3 regions of the Oceanobacillus locisalsi genome follow, and region 3 is predicted to be linked to each of the others. Evidence: riboswitches for the same ligand, from Rfam matches in the RefSeq annotation. Region 3 holds a riboswitch; each other region holds the start of a gene.

Region 1 (8,076 bases), on a different contig from region 3:
AAGCCCCTTCTATCATATCCCGTCTGCGATATCCGAGGTAACCAATAATCATCAAAGCAATACTGATCCCTGTTATAATCATAAAAACAGGTGCATCGAAGCTGTCCATCGGCATTTGCGGAATCCAGCTTTGTACAGCTGTCTTTAAAAAGCCCTCCGGCAAATCCAAAATACCATCAAAGTAATTCAAAATAAAGGAATAGCCAAGATAGGCATAGACGACTTTTCCTAATTTCGGTGCCCAGCCAAGCGCTACAGCTGCAAGACCTGTAAAGAATAGTACGGATGGAAAAAAGTTGTAGCCTGCAGCCAGAAAATCACGGATACCCAGCGTGGCATTGTCACCCATGACAGAGACAGCTGTACCTCCAAGACCACCGGCCGCCAGCAACGTCCCAATTAAACCTGCAAAAACGGCTAACCCGATCGTTGTCCAGTAAAGTTGTCCGCGAGTGACTTTTGTGGCATGAAGCTGACTTAAATGCAAGCGGCTCTCTTCTGCAAACAGCTTATTTACTATGACGATTGGCAAAATAGAAACCAAAACCATCATGACCATCATAATCGTTCCTGTAAAGGATTCTTCAATGGAAACACCTGATTGTGCAAACATTTCCGCCATCATCTCATTACTTTCCAGGAATGTCTGCATATCCCCATAAATAGAACCGTACGCTGCTCCCATCACGGCAAAGCCAATCAGCCAGCCAATAGTAACTCCCTTATTCAGTTTGGCAAACAATCCCTGCACCGATAGTAGAGACCGTCTTGCATGCTCTCTTCCTTCTCTTTCAGGCAAGTAACCGGCCCCCATATCACGTCCGCCTTCCAGCGTAAAAGCAAGGATTACCATCACTGCACTAAAAATGAAGGCAAAAATAATCGGCAGCCAGTTGTTCTCTGTAAATGGATAGGTCAAATACGTCCAGCCAAGCGGATTGAACATAGATAAATCCACATTCGATACATCCGTTCCGGCACGAATAATATAGAGCAGCCCAACCAAACCTAAGCTTGAACCTGTGGCACTGGAGGAAGCAGGCATAATTTGCGCCATCACCAGTCCAATCGCTGCCCCAATCATACCAGCTATGCCAACGGATGCTCCAAATAGAAAGGAACCCTGCACTGTAATCGTATCTGCACCGAAACTTATTAACAATCCGCTAATAAAAAGCGCCAATATCGCATTGATAACAATCACTTCAGTCGTTGCCGCAAGCGAGTTCGCCTGCCTTCCAATTTGAAAAGATCTTACAAGCTCTGTCAGACCGAGATCTTCTTCCTTTCTTGTGTGTCCAACAACATGCAAGACAGACATAATCATCGCAAACAATCCGCAGAATAATAACATTTCATGTGCATACATCGCTCCTAATGTATATTCTGCTGCGGTTTCAATTGGTGTCGGACCAACCATAGAGATCATCGCCGGGTTTTGCAGCGTTTCAAACATTCCTGCCAACCCTTGCCCTTTTGCAATTTCTTCAAAAGCAGGCACAAAGCCGCCAGAAAATAGACCAACTCCCAAAATCCAAAAAATTATCTTTTTCCAATCACGTTTTACATACTGCCAAAATAAGGTATCCCAACGCGCAAATTTTTCCTTCATGGTTCTTTCACCTCCTATATCCGCACTTATCCTTCATAATGCCGCATGAATAAGTCTTCCAATGTCGGCGGAACAGCTTCAAACTTCTTCACGCCCAGTTTCGTTGCTTCCAATAGAATCGTATTGATGTATTTATTGTCAGCAGAAAAAGTAGCTTGATTATCTTTTTGCGTAAAATCATGGACACCTTCTACAAATTCCATTGGCGAAACATCCGCTTCTGTGGATAAAGTAACTGCAGAACGGGTCAAATGCCGTAATTCATCCAATGTCCCGGACTCTACAATCTCCCCTTGGCGGATAATGACGACCCTGTCCGCTAATCGCTCTACTTCACTCAAAATATGCGATGACAGCAAAATGGATTTTCCTGCTTCCTTGATTTTTTCTACTTCTTCCTGAAAAACAGCTTCCATCAACGGATCTAGCCCAGAAGTCGGCTCATCAAAAATATATAAATCCGAATCCACAGATAAAGCGGCGATCAAACCAACTTTTTGCCGATTTCCTTTGGAGTACCCTTTAGCCTTTTTCTTCGGATCCAGTTCAAAACGTTTGATTAAATAATCCCGTTTTTGCTTATCTCCGCCGCCATGTAGCTTCATAAACAGGTCAATGATTTCACCGCCTGTCAAACTCCCCCAGAGCGCAACATCTCCCGGCACATAGGAAATACGTTTATGAATTTCCAAGCTTTCCTTCCAAACGTCCTTCCCAAAAATCTCTGCCTGGCCGGCATCCCTTTTAATAATTCCCAATAAAGCGCGAATCGTGGTTGACTTACCAGCGCCATTCGGACCGATAAATCCGACGACCTCCCCCGCTTCTACAGTAAAGGTCACATCACTTAATGCTTGAAACTTACCAAACTTCTTTTGCAAGCCTTGTAATTTCACAATGTTTGTCATAAGACTGACACCTCTTCTCTCCTTATTTCATATACGGTTTTATTTAGTTCTGTTCTTCACCCCTTGAAGCAGACAAAATAAAACCATTAATCATATAACAGTTCAAAAATAAAGATTAAACAAAAAGTTTAAAACCATTAATCTATAATATGGTTCAATATTATTCTTTTTTATCTTTGAAGTCAATATAATATATACTATTTTTTATTTGCCAGTTCATAATTAGACGGATATAATAAATAGGAAGAGAGACGTTCATTTACAAATTTTTTTATGAATGTTTGTTCAACAGAAAGCAGGTCATATATGTGAATGGTTTTGAAAAAAGAACAGAAGAAAAGAAAAAGCAGATTTTAGAAGCAGCTTTTGAACTGATGAACGGAGATACAGATACCGGCAATGTAACCATGGAGGAAATTGCGAAACATGCGAATGTCGGCAAAGCTACCCTTTTTAAATATTTTGGCAGCAAGGATAACCTGATTCGTGAAGTTTTCCAAGATTTTATTAACCGGCTGATTACGGATGCAAAAAATATTATGGCTGAAAATAAACCTTTTGAAGAAACATTGATTGCATTGAGTCAAAATAAAATCGGTCTGTTGGATAAAATCAGTCACCCCTTTTACATGCGAATGATGGATTTTTTTACAGCAAAGGACGAGGAAGGCTTATCTTTAATGATGCAGAAATTTAATGAAATAAATTATGGTATGTTGTTGGATTTATTTCACCGAGGCCGGAAAGAAGGAAAAGTGGATCTGAAATATTCGGATGAATTTCTGCTGCTGTATTTCCAGGCGATTGTAGAAGGGATTTCCAAGCCGCAGATTTATGAGAAAATTGCCCCTTATACCGAAGAATGGACAGAAATGCTTATTAAAGGAATTGCACCGAGGAAGGATTGATCTTGCTCGATGCTTTCTTTTAAAGTAATTGCAACAAAAAAAGCCGGGAATTATCCGGCTTTTTTTCTCAGCAGGACGCAAAAGGAATACCTTTCCTTTCACTTCATTCTTTTTTTTTCTGTCTTCCTAATATCCCACTTCGACAACAGCATTGACAATATACATTAAGTCATTTTTATCTTCTTGGTCACTTAGATAGACACCGCTTGTTGTAATCAGCCCGCCATCTAACTTTTCCACCGTCACCGTGCCATACGGTATCAATTGCTTTATCTTTCCTTCATCCAAATGTTCCATATCTCCTGGAATACCCAATTTCACATTTACCTTCATGTTGTTTAAGTCTTGATCAGGCAGCGCGCCTTGAATTCCCGGCATTGAATTAGAATGAATTGCATTTGTCACAGCACGTTTGGAAGCTTCGTTAATATTTTGCCCGTGTAAATCTACGCCTGTACCTGTCTGAATAAATATCATTTGTTCCATGTTTTTGCTCTCCTTCCTGATTTTTATCGTTTCTGCATAATTATTTTCTACATTCCCATTTCTCTGAAATCATACATACTACCATTCTTCCAGCCGCTTATACTTATTTACTGTGTTTTGATCCAGAAAATATAATGTATCCAACAATGCTGGAATAAAGGAACCGGGTCCTTCTGCTTTTTTCATTGCCAACTCCGCTGCAATTCCATAAGCAGCAGTTACCTCAACACTTGCCTCATACACATCTTCCCCAACGCTGACATACGGTCCGATCAGCGAAGTGAGCAGACATCCGCTCGTTGTGATATTCTGCAACATGGCATCCCCATTACTGCAAAATGTTGTACGAACACCATCGGTAATCACGTCTGTTTTTCCAGTTGCAATGACGACTGTATTATATTTTTTTGCTACTGCCTTTGCGATTTCCGGATCAATTTCCGCAATGGTGGAGTCAGGACTTTTCATGGATTCAAACACATTTCCTAGTACAGCAATTTCTCCTGCATTGGCCCGAATAGCTGTAAATTGAACTTTTTCCAGCAGCTTATCAATGACTTCTGTCCGAAATGTTGTTCCTCCAGCAGCAATCGGATCCAAAATAACAGGAACCCCTTCCTCATTCGCTGTTTTCCCTGCAATCAACATGGCCTCTGCACGTTCCTCCGTCAGTGTTCCAAGATTCAACACAACAGCTTGAGCATGTTGCGCATTCTCCACTGCTTCTTTTGGAGTATGCGAATTAGCCGGAGAAGCACCGATTGCAATCAATCCATTTGCGGCAAAATTCGTGGCTACTTCATTGATGACATTATAGATAAGCGGGTTTCTACTTCTGATTTTCCCGATATAATCCATAACAAAACACTCCTTTTTTTCTAATTATTCCAAATACAAAATTTGCAAGAATTGCTTTAATAAATTAAAAACCACCCCGAAATGGAGTGGTTACTTTTACGTAAAAGATATAAATACACCGTATATCCGCCATCTCCACTTTCCTACGCTAGTATGAGCTAGATCAGGTTCAAAGGGATTAAGATGCAAATCTTATCTCAGCCAGACGGCACCCCTAGTGGTTTATTATTCAATGTTACATTCATTTTAATATTATATTTTCATATTGTAAAGGGATACAATAGGTGTACACTATTAGCCTGTCTTTATTATAATCAATCATTGAAAATCGATATTTGAGACAATGTTTTTCTAAGATTAATAGCATCCCAAGGCAGATGTTCAGCTATCCCTAGTCCAACAATTTCAGCTTGTTCAGAAACATCATTTAATACACGAGCAACTTGTGCAAGTTTCATTTCACCAACTGCCGCAGGAAAATCTTCTGAGTCCGTATATGGCTCTGCCGGATAAATAGAACGAAAATCCTTCGGGGATAAAACATCCAAGTCAAAGTGAACAGCTAAATATGCAATGTTATTTTCTTTTATCCAATCCATAATCGGATCGCTATTTTCTTTTAACTCCTCCGGACCGACAAAGGGGACATGTAATTCTTTTACTAACTTGTCCCTATCACGTAAATCCTTTTCTATTAATCCTGCATACATCATATGGCTCAAGGGCACCGGGTTTTTTACTTCTGTAACAAATTGAGGCGCACCCTTTCCCAGCAAATTGGCCGCCACCATCTCATGAACATCTGTCGAATCATTTGTTGTTGCAATATCCGGATGTGCATCCAACCATAAAATCCCTAGTTTATCACCATATTTTCCGCTTAAATAATCAAATGGCACTTGATCCATGGAACAGTCTCCGCCAAATATAATGACTTTATCCGGCTGCTGTTCTTTCAGAATGTCAGCTGTTTTTTTCATTTGTTGCGATATGACGTGCTCACCTTTTACACCATTTTTCACTTCTAATTTCTTTTCAAAGTCTGTATCCACTTCTACTTCAAATGTTTCGCTTGTTTTACTTTTCGGCGCAATGTGTGCTAATAGTTCACCTCCAAAAGCATAATCGGGGTTATTTCCTCCTTGCCACTGCGGGAATAGCAGTCTTATAGTCTTTTTATTTTGTGCCATATTTATTCTTCCTTTCTTTGGTTTTCTGCTTTAAATAAGCTTGTTGATACATTAATGCTATATCTTCTTTTATTCATTCAAAATGGGTTGCTCTATTTCTACTTGTTTTCCCTAAATGCTTCTACTATTAACCAAGATAGCTAATATAACACGCCTTTATTGCAATACGGCTATTTGTTACTTTACCTTTAATACTACTGTATACGAATGAACGCAATCATTTTACAATTTGTTTCGTCAGTCTCAGTTGCCAGTTAAAAATTAAAAATGACAGTTTCTTTATTTCCCAGGAAATTACCTCCACTCTCAGCATACCATTCTCGAATAAATTTACAGAGTGATATCAACGAACAAGAATCGATTATATTATTCTATCCTTTATTCCTTACCTTTTGCTGAAGCTATTATTCCTTTATTATTTAAAATAGAACAATATAAGAGGAGAATATAACATGCACAAAAACCTATACTCCATCGGCGAGACAGCCAAATTAAATAATATTTCCATCCAGTCATTAAGGTATTATGACAAAATCGATTTATTCACTCCTGCTTTCATAGATCCTGAAAGTAACTACAGATATTATCATGAAAAGCCACTCCTCTTGTATACAATTCCACGTACGTTGTCAGTTCCCCTATTTCTTCTTGGGTTATACCGTTTTGTTTTAGTTCTAAGTGAAATTTTTTACGGAAAATACAACCAGATACAATTCGAACATCTGCAATAAACAGCGTTCGACAAATAAATAACAGGTTTACTTGCTTCCTTTTACGGTTATGTTAAAATAAAAAATAGCTTTCTTAGATTTAGGAGGAGAAAAATTTGTCATGACTAAAAAATCGAATAAAAACTTTTCCAGCGTATTTACGTATGCGTCGGTTATCGTCGGCATATTAGTTGTGCTGGGTGCTGTTTTTCCTGATCAATTTGGACATTATTCAGGAGCAATCGGCGATTGGGTTACAGAAACTTTCGGATGGTATTATATGGCAGTATTCACTGTCATCTTATTTTTCTGTATCTTCTTGGGTATCAGTCCTATTGGTAAATTGAAATTGGGGAAACCAACAGATAAACCGGAGTTCAACACTATTTCCTGGTTAACCATGTTATTTAGCGCTGGTATGGGAATCGGGTTAGTATTTTACGGTTCATCAGAGCCAATCTCCCATTACCTTGCACCGCCTACAACTGACCCGGAAACCAGAGCTGCCTTAGCGGAATCAATGCGATCCACTTTCCTGCATTATGGATTCCACCCTTGGGCTGTGTATGGGATTGTTGCATTGGCATTGGCTTATTTCCAATTCAGAAAAGGAGAAGTCGGCCTTTTATCGAAAACATTACGACCTATATTTGGTAATCGTGTAGACGGGCCATTAGGAAATATCGTTGACGTATTAGCTGTGTTTGCAACGATTATCGGTGTAGCTGTTTCCTTAGGTGTAGGAGCCATGCAAATTAACGGAGGTCTAAATTATCTCTTTAATGTTCCTAATAACATAATTACTCAAGGAATTATTATCGCCATTGTTACCGTATTGTTCTTAATCAGTGCTTGGAGCGGATTAAGCAAAGGAATACAGTATTTAAGTAATTTAAACATGATTTTAGCAGGGCTGTTATTCCTGTTTATGTTGATTTTAGGACCAACATTACTTATTCTCAACATGGTAACAAGTTCAACAGGCGATTACTTAACAACACTTTTATTTAGCAGTCTGGATGCAGCGCCATTAAACGATCAGAAACATGAATGGATGCAGAGCTGGACATTATATTATTGGGGCTGGTGGATGAGCTGGAGCCCATTTGTCGGCATTTTTATTGCTAGAGTTTCCCGCGGTAGATCTATCCGGGAGTTTGTTTTAGCCGTATTATGTGTTCCGACCCTTGTAAGTATATTCTGGTTCAGCGCGTTCGGTATGACAGGAATCGAAGCGGGCCAAGGTGCACCACAAATATTTAATTTGCCGCCTGAGACGCAGTTATTCGGTATTTTCAATGAACTGCCTTTGAGTATTATTCTATCTGTTATTGCGCTCGTGCTGATTGCATCTTTCTTTGTTACATCAGCAGACTCCGCAACATTTGTATTAGGTATGCAGAC
Region 2 (8,076 bases), on a different contig from region 3:
TGTAAAGGAAAGAGGCTATTTTGTCGGACCGACTATCTTTGATCATGTTACTTCAGAAATGAAGATATGGCAGGACGAAATTTTTGCTCCAGTATTATCTATTGCTCGTGTGAAAGATTTAAGTAAAGCAATTGAATTTACTAATCAATCTCGCTTTGCTAATGGAGCATGTATTTTTACGAGAGATGGAGGAAGCGTTCGTCAATTTCGAGAAACGATTGATGCAGGAATGCTTGGAGTTAATATTGGAGTGCCAGCGCCAATGGCGTTTTTCCCTTTTTCTGGATGGAAGGATTCATTTTATGGAGATTTACATGCCAATGGGAAAGACGGATTGCATTTCTATACAAGAAAGAAAGTTATTACCACAAAATGGGTATAGGGCAAAAGGAGGAGTCGCTGTATTTGACAGCGACTCCTTTATATAACGAATACAGGCCTTTATAATCTTTTTATTGGATTTCATGGTTTAAGCACAATTTGAAAAGAAAGAAATTTTGATTTTAATTCAATAATTATAAAAATCCGATTATTTAAAATCTATGCAATTTATAGAGCACTATGAGATACTATACACAGACAAATAGAATTATATTTAAAGGGGAGATAAACATGAAAATACTATTAGTAGGAGCAACCGGATCCATCGGAGAAGTTGTGTATGAAGAGTTTAAGGACGATGCAGAAATCATTCAAGCCAGCAGGAACGCTTCGGATTACCCGATCGATATGACGTCGGAAGCGAGCATAAAAGCGCTTTTTGAAAAAGTGGGGCAAGTAGATGCTATTATTTGTGCAGCAGGTTCCGCACACTTTGCAACAGTAGATGAATTGACACCGGAGCAGAATATGGTTGCTGTAAATAGTAAGCAGCTGGGGCAGGTAAATTTAGTATTGATAGGTCAACATTATCTAAAGGATAACGGAAGCATTACATTGACAACTGGTGTCCTGATGGATGATCCATTAAAAACAGCTTCCTCTTCAGCGATGGCAAACGGCGGTGTATCAGCATTTGTGAAGTCAGCAGCAATTGAAATGCCGCGCGGGATCCGGATTAATCATGTCAGTCCATCCATGCTTGAGAAATCGAAAGAAAAGTATGGGAAGCTATTCCAAGGATTTGAGCCTGTTTCTTCCAAGCGAATTGGCCTGGCTTATCGAAAAAGTGTGTTTGGTGCGCAGACTGGACAGGCTTATAAGGTTTACTAGTCTATCTTTTGTAAGATGGAAAAAGGAATTAAGGGAACGTAATAAACGTTTGTTAAAAAAAGAGGTGTCTCTATGGAGCTTATCGGTATTTTAATTACTGCTGGTATTGTCTATTTCCTGTACAAAAAAAGGGTGATAAAAAATATTCGATTTCCCGTTATCAAAGTTGGATTTGTTACCAATCACCTGAAAAACAACCAGTTACGCATCCGCTATAAAAAATTTAATGGTATTTCCAATCATATTTTTGTTGTAGGTACAAATCAAAATGTGCATTTTGATTATGATGTCGTAGTAGAAAAGGGCTCGCTTGAATTAACATTCAGGCAGCGAAGGAATGTCGTTTTCCATAAAGAATTTCATCAGAGCGAAAAGGGATCTTTTTCTTTTACATCTTCACGGAAGAATTGTATGTTACTTGTTATTGGAAAACATACAAAAGGAAGCTGTCAGGTGGAATTGGATAGAGCAGATGAAGAAATCGCCAATTAGCTTCTCTTTCTATTTAGTTAGTAAAACAAGGAAGAGGTAGATTGCCTATCATGCAAGATCTACCTCTTCCTTATTAATTAACCCTGCCCGATCAGGCGAAGAAATCCAAGCTGATCCGATATAAAGAAGGCGAAACATAAGGCGACGAACATGGAAATGAAGAAAATCCAGTCTTTACTCGATATCGTTAATTGGTGATAAAAGGTGCGGTTGCGTTCCCCGGTAAACCCTTTGGATTCCATTGCAATCGCCACCCGCTCTGCCTTTCGAATCGAACTGGCAAGCAGCGGGATAATATATTGTTTGTTGTTCTGCCATTTTTGACGAAGCCCTTTTGTTCGCTGTACGCCGCGTATTTGATGTGCTTGCCTGATTAAATTAAGCTCCGTTTTAAAGGTAGGCAGAAAACGGTAACCTGCTAAAATACCATAGGTCAGTTTAGGGGAGAGCTTTGCCTGCTGCATTAAACTGAGCATAAATTTAGTCGGATCCGTCGTCAGGGCAAATAACAAGGATAATGAGATAAAGCATAACGATCGTAATGCCAGGCTGATTCCGACTTGAAAGCTTCCGGAGGTGATCTCGAACCATAGAAACTGAAAAACTACCGGACCGGTATTGTAAGATTCATCGGTATAAAGCATAGTCATCCAAGCCAGTCCAATGGCAAATAGTGAAAGCGGAATAAAAAACAATAGCCATTTTTTTAATGGTATATTAGTGAAAAATAAAGTTAGCATCAATATATATATCAAGAAAATAAGCGGCGTGATCATATCGAAAGCGAAACTTAATAGAATGCCTGGAATTAAAACTGCCAGTGCTTTTATCGTCGGATTAATCGATTGAATCATGGAACAATCGCCGCTTTGCTAGAGAACCTTTTATGATAAGGAGATCGAAGTCTCGCCTTATTTAAAAGCGGAGTCTGTTCCCATAAGTAATCAGGAGCCCCATCAAAAGCAATGCCGCCTTCGTTCAATACAACTGCCCGTTGGCAATGTTTGGCAACTAATTCCATATCATGGGTTACGATCATGACAGCAGTTCCTTGCTCTCTCAAATTGTGAATAATATCCAGCAGCTCCTTGGTCGTCTGATGATCCTGCCCGTACGTTGGTTCGTCAAAGAATAATAGATCAGGGGTTTCATCCAGCATGGTTGCCACACTTAAGCGCCGCTTCTGGCCGCCGCTTAACATAAAAGGATTACGAGCCTGATGCTTTTCTAAATGTAATAATTTCAATAAGGCAGAAGCTCTGCTTTCCAATTGCTTTGCCGGCATGCCATTTAATTGCATACCAAATGTTATTTCCTGATAAACGGCGTCGCGTATAAACTGATGTTCCGGCTGTTGAAAAACAAAACCGGTCCGTTTTCTTAATTCATGTTCTGACCATGCATTTAGATTTTTCTGATGCAAGGTTATCTGACCGTCCTGAGGCTGTTTTAATCGCGTGAGCAACTGCAGCAATGTAGATTTGCCCGCACCATTCTCACCTAAGATTGCCATTAATTCACCTGGATAAATAGAGAACGACACATAATTTAAGATCGATTGTTTTTTATATTGAAAAGCGAGCTGATCAACCTCCATAATAGGTGCTGAATCGTATTCATGAATGGCTGGTAATGCTTGCTCCAGTTCTTTCCGATAGGCCGGCGGAAAGGCAATATGATGGGCGTGCAATTCCTCCCGATAGGCTGAAAAAACCGTAGCTGGCTGATCATCGATAACTACTTGGCTGGCATGGTTTAATACCAGCATCCGATCTGCATAATCCACCCAATCTTCAGCTTGATGTTCAATGACCAGCACCCCTTGCTGCAATTCCTTTTGAAGCCGCATTATAGTTTCAATGAATTCAAGTCTGGAAACCGGGTCTAAATTGGCTGTTGGTTCATCTAAAATTAAATAATCTGGTTCCATCAGCAATACAGAGGCCAAGGCAATTTTCTGCTTCTGTCCTCCTGATAAATCATGGATTTTATGATAGAGAAAATCTTGCATGCCTACTTGTTTTAGTGCTGTTAAGATACGCATATACATTTCTTCTCTTGGTATGGCCATGTTTTCTAAGACAAAAGCTAATTCATCCTCGACACGAATCATACAAAATTGACTCTCTGGATCCTGAAAAACAATGCCGACCTTTTGGTTAAGCTTGCCTTTTGCGTAATCTTGTGTGGCTCTTCCTTGAAAAAGAATCTCGCCTTTCGTTGTTCCTTCTACAGCTTCTGGGTATAGCCCATTAAGGCAGAGGGCAAGAGTGCTTTTACCCGCACCGCTCGCCCCCATCAATAGAGTAACTTCATCCGCATAAAGAGAAACAGTAAGCTGGTTGATAACGGCTTCTGCTTGATCTTGATAGAAAAAAGAAAAATCATTCAATTGGAATAAAGGGTTACGATGCGCTTGATTGCTCATGTCGCTTCTGCCTCTCCTTTCCTAACGGGTAACCGCTCAGTGCTCCTGTAGCTGCTAATTGATCGGCGATATATTTTCCTAATAAACCGGCAATCAGCGCACCACTAATAACACGGGTAATAAACATGGCGATAACAAGCCAGTTCGTATAGGCGTCATACCCGGACATAAAGTAAGCATAAGGAAAGCTTACCGTGGCTGCCAACATACCTGACAGGATCAAAACTCGCAGGCGGTAATCTTTCCACCTTGTGAGAGCAAAGCCAAGTTCTGCGCCAAGACCTTGTACCATACCGGATAAAATCAAAGTTGGTCCTGCAGTAGAGCCGACTAACACCTCTGTTAGTGCTGCAATGGTCTCTGAGGTAAAAGCTACCCCGGGTTTTCGAATAATATAAGCAGCAATAATCGAGACAATAAACCAGACACCAAAGATGAGCTCATAGCTGAGCGGTCCCAATCCAAACGGTGTCAAGACGCCGTACAGCACATTTCCCACTCCGAAAAAAGCAAGGTAGATCAGTCCAAAAACAACTCCAAGAATGGACATCAAAACGATATCTTTCAATTTCCATTGTTTCATGATTATTGCTCCTGTTCTTTTGGATTAGAAGGGCTGTTTGCTGAAATCGTAAACGTCATCGTCACATGTGAAACTACATCCTGCACCTGCTCGAAGGATTGCTGTAAAACGCGGAAAATATCATGCACATCCCCGTCTAATCTTGTCGCATAATGGGCGTGACTGACAGACACTTCCGTAGTTTTGGACCAATCGATCTGCTGATATATTTTTTCCATATAATCTTCTTCGCCTAAAGGATATAGAGAGAATTTACATCCGGCTTGCTGCTGAACCGCTTTCGAAGAGGATTCATTCATCAGCTCGTTACTCTCATCCATATAGACATCAGCCGTTGAGTCGCCAGGGCAGCCGATGGAATACGTGCCGCTCATCGCGACATGCTTCCCTGTTTTAGCAGCATGAAGAAAAAGCGCTTTTGTAACGTCAAAAATATGCACTCTTTTGCCTCTGATACATGTCGTTACATCATCGGTTGATTTCCACACCTTTGACATGTCAACTTCTTCTAATGTTGATAAAATAACCTCCGCAAAATCATCGCTCATCGGAAACAGCGTAAATTGACACCCTGCAATTCGACTTGTACCACATTCGATCGTCATTTCCATACCTCCAATAATATTTATCCATAAAAAAACTGCACTCCGATGGGAATGCAGTTTGTACGTATGTATGAAAAATGTAGCATCAATAAAACGATTGACATACGGTCCACTACACTTCCCCACGCTGGTATTATCCAGATCGGGTATTAAGGGTCAGGTTTTCACCTTCTCAGCTATTTAAAAAAGCTCCCCTAGTGAGATTCGGTTTATGCAGTTGTTATGGTAATTCATATCATATCTAAATTAGTATAAGTTGTAAAGAGGCTTGAGAACCTTCAAAATTTAATACGATCATCTCTAATAGGATGATGTTTTTATATAAAAGCATTATATTGAATATTTTTAAAAAATCAAATAATCCTCTATAATAAAAAAGGAGAGGGGATGTTAATGTGGATATTCAAAAAATAGTTATTGTCAGCCCGATGATAAAGGAATTAAAAGAACACATAGAACAATATAAACTAGACAAAAACATTCGTTACGTAACCGAAGATGTTTTGACTGAAGAAGACCTGGATTGGGCAGATGTTTTTTGCGGTTTTCAAGTACAGAAAGATACTGACTATAGTAAAGTAAAATGGGTACATTCTCTGGGAGCCGGCGTCGATGGTTTTTTGTATCATCAGGACTGGAATGAAAACGTATTATTAACGCGGACCGTTTGCTCGTTTGGGCAGCGTATTGGAGAGTATTGTCTGAGTTATATTCTAAAGGATACCCAAGAACATGCCACTTTTGCAGCACAGCAGGAGAACAAAGTGTGGCGCGAAGTTACTCCTGCGCTATTGGATGCGAAAATAGCAGTGATTTATGGAACCGGCGAAATTGGCAGTACAGTAGCTAATATATTGACGGGGTTTGGAATGAAGGTGTATGGCATATCTTTAAGCGGGAAGCAGAAGCCGGCTTTTGAACAAGTGGCAGCTGCTAGTTCCAATAACTCGTTGATGAAAGAAGCTGATTATGTCATAAATACATTGCCATTAACCGATAAAACAGCTGATTTATTTGATAAATCATTCTTTAACCAAGTTGGGCATATCGGGTTTATCAATGTGGGCAGAGGAAAGTCTGTCGTTGAGGACGACTTGATAGAAGCAATCGATAAGGAGCAGGTGCGATTTGCGGTGCTGGATGTTTGCCGCGAAGAGCCGTTGCCGGAAACGCATGCCTTTTGGAGGCATCCAAATATAACAGTCACGCCGCATATATCCGCTGTGACGACTGCTAAAGAAGCGGCGGATTGTTTTGTTGATACACTGCATAAGGTTGAAGCGGGAGAAGTGTTGGAAAATAAAGTAGATGTTCAAAAAGGATATTGAAAATATTTTTACATGTATTGCTATTTACAGAGTCCAAATGCGAATCAATGATTACAATTTTGACGATGTATAAAAAATAAAACTCCTCAGAAACTATACGATGTACATTATGTTTTGATGTTTATTCATACAAAAAAAGGGAAATATACAATGGGTGTAGGAAATTGTATGTTTTAAGAAGTAGTTCAAGGAGGAGTTTAGATTGAGAGTACAAGATAAAGTAACGCTCATCACAGGAGCTGGAACAGGTATTGGAAAAGAAACAGCTCATTTATTTGCAAAAGAAGGCGCAAAGCTTATTTTGACAGATGTCAATGTGGAGGGTATACAAGAAACAGAAAAAGAAGTAAAGGATCTTGGAGCAGAGGCTATTTCGATAAAGCATGATGTCAGTCAGGAAGCGGATTGGCAAGAAGTTGTTCAAAAAGCAGTGGACCAGTTTGGTACAATTGATGTCTTGTTTAACAACGCTGGTATCTATATTATTAAGCCAGTCACCGAAATTGAATTAGATACATGGAATAAATTAATGAATATCAATGTGACAGGTACTTTCTTAGGTATGAAACATGTGCTTCCAGTGATGCAGAAGCAAAAAAGTGGCTCCATTATCAACGCTTCTTCTGTTGCAGGACTTGGCGGAGCTCCTGGACATGCATTATACGGTGCAAGCAAAGGAGCAGTCCGTATTATGAGTAAGGATGTTGCGATGGAAGTTGCTAAAGATCAGATTCGTGTGAACTCTATCCATCCCGGTTATATTGATACGCAGATGGCAGATTATGGCGCGGAGCAACAAGGAAAATCTACGGAAGAAGTTGGAGAAGGGTATCCGCTTGGCCGTTTAGGAAAACGGGCTGAGGTAGCGAAAACGGTGTTGTTCTTAGCATCGGATGATTCTTCTTATACAACAGGTGCTGAATTTCCGATTGATGGCGGAGCAACGAATTCCCTTTAGGAGAATGGATTAAGTGATAGAGAAGAGGCTTTGACATAGCAGGTCAAAAAAATTCCGGTTGTCCAAATGAGATAATCGGAAATTTTTTTGTTTTGGTTTATTGTCAGTTGTATGAAGTCATCGCATTATTCATGACAAACTTGCTGCATATCCGATATAGTATAGATAGATATGTCTAACGTGATAAGAGGCGAGTGAATATGACAAACAAAGAACCTAAACTGACGAAAAAACAAATAGCGATACTAGAAGCGGCAACGGATTTATTTGCAGAAAAAGGCTATGCAGGGACTTCAACGAGTGAAATTGCCAATAAAGCAGAGGTAGCAGAAGGAACGATTTTTAAGCATTTTAAATCGAAAAAAGGACTGCTGCTGGCGGTTGTTTCGCCAATGATGGTGAAGTGGATTGCCCCCATGATAAAAAAAGATCTGAATAAGGTGCTTGATCAGGAATTTGAGTACATTCAA
Region 3 (8,076 bases):
GAACGGGTGGTTTACACACATTCCTGATTCTCTATCTCTCGAGCTCACATCTATACTCTTAACATACCCCGGAACCCTCTGGAACCATAATAAGATTCTGCGCCGTTATGATATAAGAAAACATGTCCAAAACGGAAATCACAAAAAAGTGCGCCGCCAAGTTCCCTAATATCCGCAGGTGTCCTTACCCAAGTCGATGTTTTCGCATCAAAAGTTCCGAGCGTTTGAAGTTCGCGATATTGTTCTTCCGTTAACATTTCAATGCCCATATCCAACGCCATATCTATCGCACTATTTTCCGGTTTATGCTTCTTTCTTGATTCCAGCGCTGCCCGATCATAACAAACACTTCTGCGTCCTTTCGGGCTTTCTTTTGAGCAGTCTACAAAAATGTATTCTTCTCTTTCCTCGTCATATCCAATGACATCTGGTTCGCCTTCCGTTCTCTCCATTTCATATAAAGAGGCTAATTTTTCAGAATGACCCTCCAGCCTTGATTGAATTAGATTCCAGTCAAAATCATGATGGCGATCCATATTTTTTTCAAAACGAACCTTTAACTTTTCCAGTATTTCTTCTTGTTCCTCTTGAGAGAGCTCTTTCTTATCTTGTTTTGACATGTTTATTCTCCTTTAAGCTGTGTTATTAAAACTGTTTCTTAGTTCTTATTATATCCATTCAAGCTGATCATTTCACTATTGAATATAGGTTTTTGGTTTTTAAAGAACAGAAAAAAATCGCCCCATGCGAAATAAACATGGAACGATGAGATAAAGTCGCTATTATATTTGCTTATTGATTGAAAAAAGAATAGCTTCGTCGCCTTTCGTACTTCACCCTAGATAGCGATGATACACATTTTTCGCTTCCAGATGGTCCATTGTGCCATGAACCAAAGTTCGCCCGTCCTGAAAGAGCACAATCCGGAAAGAATCCACTTCAAACGAAAGCAAATAAGGGTTCTGAAAAAGCTTGATTTGTTTATTCTTCTGCAGTTCTTTCGCTACTTCATCCAGATCTGTCTGTTTTCGCTGCGGGCGCAGTTGCACCGTGTTTCTTCCGCATAATACAGCTGTTTTCAAATGAGAATCACGATCCAAATTGGGGTAACTTCTTTTCTTTGAGCATGATGGGCAATCTGCTTTACGCAAGGAAGCTACTTCTATTTCTGTATGCTCGTTGTTCCAAAGATCAAAGGAGATAAGCTTTCCTGACAAAGCTGCCTCATTACCTGTTAATAGCTTTAACGCTTCTGTTACTTGCTGTGATACAACTTTTTGTATCACAGGCTGTATAATGCCGACACTATCACAAGTAGCACCATTTGCTGGAATATATTCTTGCAAACATTGCAAGCAAGGTGTTTTATCAGGAAGTACTGTAAAAGTAACACCATAACTTGCTACAACAGCTCCGTAAATCCATGGTTTGTGGTATTTTTGTGCGATGTCATTCAGTAAAAGCCTTGTTTCAAAATTATCTGTGGCATCCATAATGATATCTGTTTCAGGTACGATGCGTCTCAACACATCTATTTCGGCATCTCCGACAATCGCATCAATTTTGACGTGACTGTTTATTTCAGAAAGTCTTTGTTTGGCGGCAATCGCTTTGGGCATCTTCTGCCGCATATCTTCTTCACTAAATAACTGTTGCCGCTGCAGATTACTTTCTTCTACATAATCCCGGTCAATTAATGTTATATGCCCAACACCAGCACGAGTCAATGCCTCCGAGCTGCTTGAACCTAAGGCACCTGCACCAATAATTAGTACATGACTTCGGCTCAATTTTTCTTGGCCGGTTTCTCCAATGGGCGTAAATAAGGTTTGACGATGATAACGATTAGTTTCCAATACTAATCCCTTCCTCCGGGCTGCTGGCTACCGCATAATCTTTCAAAGGAATCCTGCCTGCTTCATACCCAAGACGCCCCGCCTCTACTGCATATTTCATTGCTTCTGCCATTTTCACAGGGTCATTTGCTCCAGAGACGGCTGTATTTAATAAGACACCATCTGCTCCCAATTCCATGGCATAAGCTGCATCAGCCGGCGAACCGATGCCTGCGTCTACAATCACAGGCACTTTCGACTGTTCAATAATAAAAGAAAGATTTAATGGATTGATAATGCCTTGACCGCTGCCAATGGGAGAAGCACCTGGCATTACAGCGTGCGCTCCTGCTTCTTCCAGTTTTTTCGCCAATACAACATCATCTGAGGTGTAAGGCAGTACTGTAAATCCTTCTGCCGCCAGTTCTTCCGTAGCCTTTAAAGTTTCAACGGGATCTGGAAGTAATGTCTTATCGCATCCGATAATCTCCACCTTCACCATGTCACATCGTCCCGAAGCAGCAGCAAGTTTTGCAGTTCGCACCGCTTCCTTGGCATCCTTTGCCCCAGCTGTATTCGGTAAAAACGTATAGCGGTCTACATCAATTTTTTCTAAAATATTGGGCAGCGAAGGATCGTAAATGTTCATCCTTCTAACAGAAAAGGTGAGTACTTCCGTTTCTGATTTATCTACTGCCTGCTTTTGCATATCAAAATCCGGGTATTTCCCGGTTCCTAAGAATAAGCGGGAATTAAATTGGTAATTTCCTACTTGAAGCATCTGTTTACCCTCCTCCAACGAAATGAACAATCTCAACCTTGTCTCCATTTTCTAACACTGCTTGTTCATGCTCTTCTTTCTGTAATATTTGCTGGTTATGCTCGATAATTAATGGTTTGTCTTCCAGTTCCAGAAAATCAAGCAACCCTTTGATGTGCTTGACACCTTCTTGCACTTCTAAACCGCTGCCATTTACGGTTATTTTCATGTTGACTCACCTGCCTTTTCCAATTTATTGACTTGACGGCTCGCGCGAAAGCAATCGTCATAAAGCGGAGAAACTGGTTTGTTTTCTATTAAATCTGCCATATAAATTCCTGTCATAGGTGATAACAATATCCCGTTACGGTAATGGCCCTTCGCTGCATATAAACCCGCTATACCCGGAACTTCCCCCAAGTATGGCCATTCATCCGCAGTTCCAGGCCTGACCCCTGCCCAGTGTTTTCTGACCCTTGCCTCCGCAAGCTCCGGAACCATTTTCTGTGCATGGGACAACAATTTCTGGACACTTGCAGCATGAACATGTTTATCGGTTTTACCAGGCATAGAGGATGCTCCGACAATGACCTTTTTTCCCTGCTTCGGAACGAGATAACAGCCATCCATCCAAAGCGTGGATTGAAATAATTGCTGTTCCAGTTCTAAGAGCAGACACTCGCCCTTCACAGGAATTGTGCCATAATCTTCAGGCAGCAGCTCATCCCCAAACGCCCCAGTAGCAACTATGATTTGCTCCGCATGATAAACCGCCTCTGTTGTCCGAACTCCACAAACTTTTCCCGCTTCCATTAACAGTTCATTTACTTTCTCCTGCTCATGCAAAACTGCACCATGATGACAGGCTGCCAGACAAAATGCTCTGGTAAGTTGACCGGCAGACACTTGCCCATCACCTGGCAGATAAAGGACTGCTCGAAGACTCTCCGTCAAGCTTGGTTCCATCTTTCTTGCTTCTTCTGCTGACAACAAGTAAGCAGCGTTCTCCGCTTTCCGCTGAAATGCTGCGATGGTTTGCAGCTTGTTGTATTGCTGCTGATGAAAGGCAAGTTTCATGATTCCCTTATGCCTATACTGTATATCTATTCCGGCTTCTTCCTGCAGTTCTGCGGATAAATCAGAAAATAAAGCCCTGCTTTCCTGGGCAAATTGGAATAAAGGGCTGTTCTCTGTAAATTCTCCTTGCGCACCTAACATTCCCGCTGCGGCACTGGAGGCTTCACAGCCAACTTGATTTCTTTCTATAATCAACACCCGGTAACCTCTTTTCACCAGCTGATAAGCAATCGAACAGCCAATGACCCCGCCGCCTACAATGATTTGGTCAAACTGTTTCCTCACCCTCAACCTCCTTCCCACGTGTTCAACGTGTGATGATAAGCCTTTACATTTTGGAGCGGATCATCTGCCTGCCAAATACCAGACATTACTGCTACCCCCGCTGCTCCTGCTGCAATTACTTCATTCGTTCGCTCAGGCGTTATCCCGCCAACCGCATATACCGGTACAGATAATGTGCTGGTAATTTCCTGAAGTTCAACTAATCCCCTGGGCTGTTGATTGAGCTTGGACATGCTGGAATAAATATGACCATATAATAGATAATCTGCCCCTTCTTGTTGCGCCTGCTCTGCTTCGTGTAAAGAATGGACTGATTTTCCCACTTGTAAGTCAGGAAAGCTCCTTTTCACAAGAGAAGCAGGAGGGCTGTGATATGCCAGTTGCACCCCTGCACCGTACTTCATAACAGCAAGGTCTGCCCTGTCATTGACAATTATTTTAGCTGGTGGAAATTTGATATTTTCCAATCCTTCGATTATTTTTAATATATCTTTTGCTGGCTTCATTTTCTCCCGAATATGCAAATAATCAATATTATCATGAATCCGCTTTATTATTTGCAAATGCTGATTAGAAAAATTTCCATCTGTAATCAAATGCAGCTGCTTTCCCATATCCCTCTCCCTCCTTTCTTCCGTTTGTTTCAGAATGATGGAAGAAACGAAAAAGGCCACTTATCCAAGTAGGACAAGTGGCCTTGATTGTATAAAAATTCAACGATTGAATGATATATCATCATGTTCCTGCCACTTCCCTACGCTAGTGTTAACCAGATCAGGTTCAAAGGGTCCGAGTATTCGTCTCAGCCAAAGGCTCCCCTAGTGTTGCTTATTTAATTTTCAGATTACAATTAAAGCATAACATATTATTTTTTATTTTCAAAGATATTTTTTAGAAGTATTTGAGGACTTCCAGAGATACAACTTTTATGTCCTCCATATTTGAGGGCTTTTTAGAAACACAAAACAAGTTGGTTAAATAATGTAATATCATCCCCTATTGCCATTTTTAACAATAGGGAATTGATACACATATTTTTTCTGCTATTCCGTCAATCCTTCAATTTCCATCTCTTCTATGGTCGCTGTTTCATTATCCATCAGCTGTGCTTCTGCATCAATATGATCTCCTTGCTCCAGAAAGATTGCCAATGGAACCTTACTGGAGTTTACAGTGTAAATGGTGGTATCATCTTCCAGTAAGAATTGAACCATTTGCCCTTGTTCTGTTGAGCTTATTTGCACACGGTCAACCGTTCCTTGCACAGATTCGGTAACAGTCTCATCCGTAGCCTCTGCGTTCCCAGAATCCTGTGACAAAGCCATTCGATAGGATTCCAGAGCAGCATTCGCCGTATCTCCAAATACAACAAAATCAGAATCGTCTGCCTTAATATAGGCATACTGCTTATGCAAACCGTTCGGATCCAGTACATTGACAACCCAAGTCGGATTCCCATCAATATTATACAGTACGGGCATAGAACCTTCCCATTTCTTCTCTGGAAATTCCTTATTAACGATTTGTTTTGCTCCATCACTATCCATAATGCCGTTATTCTTCTCCCCGCCAAAGTAGGTAAGTTCACCGGTACGTGCGTTAATAAGTGTATAACCTAGTGCTGAATCAACATTTTCTTTCGGAGAGGTCATATCAGTAAAATAAAACATATCCCCATTCTCATCAAACATTGGTGTAACACCTGATTCCGTTCCAGACTCATTTGGCAGCTTTACGTCTCTTTTTCCAAACATACTGTTTAACCACCCGTGGATATACTTTCCGAAATAGTCATTCGTCACCGAAGCCATTTCCGAACTCACCGATCCATCAATAAATGCTGGTGCTTCATCTGTCTGATAGGCATTCATATCTCCAGTGACCGGATCAATGACGACGACACGAAGTGCATCCAGATTTGGTTTATTCGTAATGTGCATCGGTTTATAGATGGTCTGCACATACCATGGTTTCCCATCATCATCCACTTCCAGTTGCGCATCCCCACTTTGTATATATTGCGGGAACTGATTATAAATCACACGTTTAACATACTTATGGAAATAGCTGGAGTTCGTATATTCCATCGGCTCTTCTTCAAATGAGGGTTGAGCATTCACATCGGTAGCAGAAATCGTAAAATAGCCTGCTATTTCTTTTCCACGGATAAACTTCCAAAAACTAGAGAATTCAACTGGTGCCACGTAAACAATTTCATCCCCCACCTGTTGCACCTGTAATTTCCCTAAATCATAAAACTGCGCATTGGGTACAACACTCATGGCTTTTTGGATCTTATTACGTGCAAATTCCGGGGCAACTGTAATTGGGGTTTCGTCCTTTGATAGCGGTTCTGCTTCAGGCTCTTCATGCACGGTAATCGTATTATTGGCATTATCCAATACCGTAAAACTTGTAATGATAGATACTACAAGGATGATTAATCCCAATCCATACATACCTGCTAAGGGCGTAACTACTTTCTTCTCCATAAAATGTTTCGGCTTCAAAACAAATAGAAGCATTGGTAAAAGAATAATTGCTGTAATTAAATTAATCAATAACATGTTTGGAACAGTAACTGCCGGCATCACAAAATAGTTAACAATGGCCATCACTATATATCCAAAAATAAATAATCCTAACGCAAATTTAAGTACTCTTCCTGTCGATACAGATGAAACAGCAGCGATGATGCCTGCTCCAATCATGTATAATATCAAACTAATCAATGTTGCTAATAAAATCCCCATTCTTACTCTTCCTTTCTATGTACTGCAAGGTGTATTACGATAATATATACAAAAAAGTTTCACTTATGATATGAATCAGCATTTAAGAGCATCAAAAAAACGGCTCCCCTTTCATAAAAAGAGAAGCCATTTCTATATAGTTGCTTATTGATTTCCTTGTTTAACCCATTCTGCAGTTGTCACTGTACGTTGTGCCTGATGTTTTACAGCTGCTTCTACATCTTCAACCATTTTTCCGTCTTGATCCACAGTAACACTTGTACCATATGGATTTCCGCCAGATGAGAATGCACTTGCATCAGAGTAACCAGGAGGTACAATGATTGCTCCCCAGTGCATCATGCTGGTGTATAATGAAAGAATAGTTGCTTCCTGCCCGCCATGCGGATTTTGTGCAGAAGACATCGCACTGACCACTTTATTAACTGTTTTTCCACTGCCCCAAAGTCCACCTTGGATATCCAAGAATTGCTTCATTTGTGAAGGTACGTTACCAAAACGTGTTGGTGTACTAAAAATGAGTGCGTCTGCCCATTCGATATCCTCTGAAGAAGCTACAGGAACATCTTTTGTTGCTTCTACAGTTGCTTTCCATGCCGGATTTCCTTCAATAACGGATTCTGGTGCTAATTCCTGTACTTTTAATACTCTTACTTCCGCACCTTTCGCTTCCGCTGCTTCTGCTGCCCATTTTGCCATTTGGTAGTTGGTACCACCCATGCTGTAAAAAATAACTGCTACATTTGTGTTTCCCATATTCTCTATCTCCTTTGATTCATTTGATTTCCCAAATAATTTATTTAACAATCCCATTTGTTGCACCTCTTTCATATAGATTCCTTTTCTTTGCCATAACCATCTCCTTTACGGAAGTGCTGTCTTCCGATATCTAACTGTTCTTTTTATACCTCATTACAGCATTTTTATACTGGATATTATGCACTTCTTTGAAATAGAAAGCGTTATGCCATACAAAAACAATACGTACGCTTCTTTTTAAGAGATTTTTAATTAAATAATATTTAATTCATTTATTTTTAATTCAATATAAATAATAAACGTCATTTTATATTTTGTCAATAAAAATATTCGTATAATCTAATAAGAATCAGAGAAAATACAAATAAGACGCCTTCAATAATAATAATAAAATCGAGGTGCATCATATGAATCAGCCATATCAATGTCCCAGATGTAAAACAAACCGGTCGCGCTTCAATGTCATTGAGCAGGTAGCGAAGCCGGTTAAATTAGATGCGGGCACAGGAGAAGTGTTAAATGATTATCAGCAAGACCCGTTAGAAGCCTTTCATATCGCCTATAATGGACCTGAACGAAGGATACAATGCGGCGCATGCGGTCTGAT

What was found. A riboswitch is a leader RNA that binds a small molecule or an ion and turns the genes downstream of it on or off. The one in region 3 is predicted to bind thiamine pyrophosphate.
Region 1: linked by a shared signal. The riboswitch ahead of thiM (hydroxyethylthiazole kinase) and the one ahead of ACFQ19_RS16100 (thiamine phosphate synthase) in region 3 are both predicted to bind thiamine pyrophosphate.
Region 2: linked by a shared signal. The riboswitch ahead of ACFQ19_RS17580 (YkoF family thiamine/hydroxymethylpyrimidine-binding protein) and the one ahead of ACFQ19_RS16100 (thiamine phosphate synthase) in region 3 are both predicted to bind thiamine pyrophosphate.

The regions. Positions count from the first base shown of each region.
Region 1 is NZ_JBHTKK010000012.1:29,077-37,152, reverse strand. Features, by position in the region: gene ACFQ19_RS10920 (ABC transporter permease) at 1-1,612, opposite strand, end outside; gene ACFQ19_RS10915 (ABC transporter ATP-binding protein) at 1,639-2,520, opposite strand; gene ACFQ19_RS10910 (TetR/AcrR family transcriptional regulator) at 2,829-3,428, shown strand; gene ACFQ19_RS10905 (Lin0512 family protein) at 3,555-3,914, opposite strand; gene thiM (hydroxyethylthiazole kinase) at 3,993-4,772, opposite strand; TPP riboswitch at 4,896-4,998, opposite strand; gene ACFQ19_RS10895 (arginase family protein) at 5,087-5,962, opposite strand; gene ACFQ19_RS10890 (MerR family DNA-binding transcriptional regulator) at 6,415-6,693, shown strand; gene ACFQ19_RS10885 (BCCT family transporter) at 6,794-8,076, shown strand, end outside.
Region 2 is NZ_JBHTKK010000028.1:39,520-47,595, forward strand. Features, by position in the region: gene ACFQ19_RS17550 (CoA-acylating methylmalonate-semialdehyde dehydrogenase) at 1-382, shown strand, start outside; gene ACFQ19_RS17555 (short chain dehydrogenase) at 613-1,212, shown strand; gene ACFQ19_RS17560 (hypothetical protein) at 1,285-1,704, shown strand; gene ACFQ19_RS17565 (energy-coupling factor transporter transmembrane component T family protein) at 1,782-2,558, opposite strand; gene ACFQ19_RS17570 (ABC transporter ATP-binding protein) at 2,555-4,132, opposite strand; gene ACFQ19_RS17575 (ECF transporter S component) at 4,110-4,718, opposite strand; gene ACFQ19_RS17580 (YkoF family thiamine/hydroxymethylpyrimidine-binding protein) at 4,718-5,320, opposite strand; TPP riboswitch at 5,423-5,526, opposite strand; gene ACFQ19_RS17585 (D-2-hydroxyacid dehydrogenase) at 5,716-6,648, shown strand; gene ACFQ19_RS17590 (SDR family NAD(P)-dependent oxidoreductase) at 6,851-7,606, shown strand; gene ACFQ19_RS17595 (TetR/AcrR family transcriptional regulator) at 7,807-8,076, shown strand, end outside.
Region 3 is NZ_JBHTKK010000023.1:60,282-68,357, forward strand. Features, by position in the region: gene ACFQ19_RS16075 (DUF4256 domain-containing protein) at 51-620, opposite strand; gene ACFQ19_RS16080 (ThiF family adenylyltransferase) at 834-1,856, opposite strand; gene ACFQ19_RS16085 (thiazole synthase) at 1,846-2,616, opposite strand; gene thiS (sulfur carrier protein ThiS) at 2,621-2,824, opposite strand; gene thiO (glycine oxidase ThiO) at 2,821-3,957, opposite strand; gene ACFQ19_RS16100 (thiamine phosphate synthase) at 3,960-4,571, opposite strand; TPP riboswitch at 4,692-4,787, opposite strand; gene ACFQ19_RS16105 (DNA-binding protein) at 5,001-6,710, opposite strand; gene wrbA (NAD(P)H:quinone oxidoreductase type IV) at 6,855-7,466, opposite strand; gene ACFQ19_RS16115 (DNA alkylation repair protein) at 7,877-8,076, shown strand, end outside.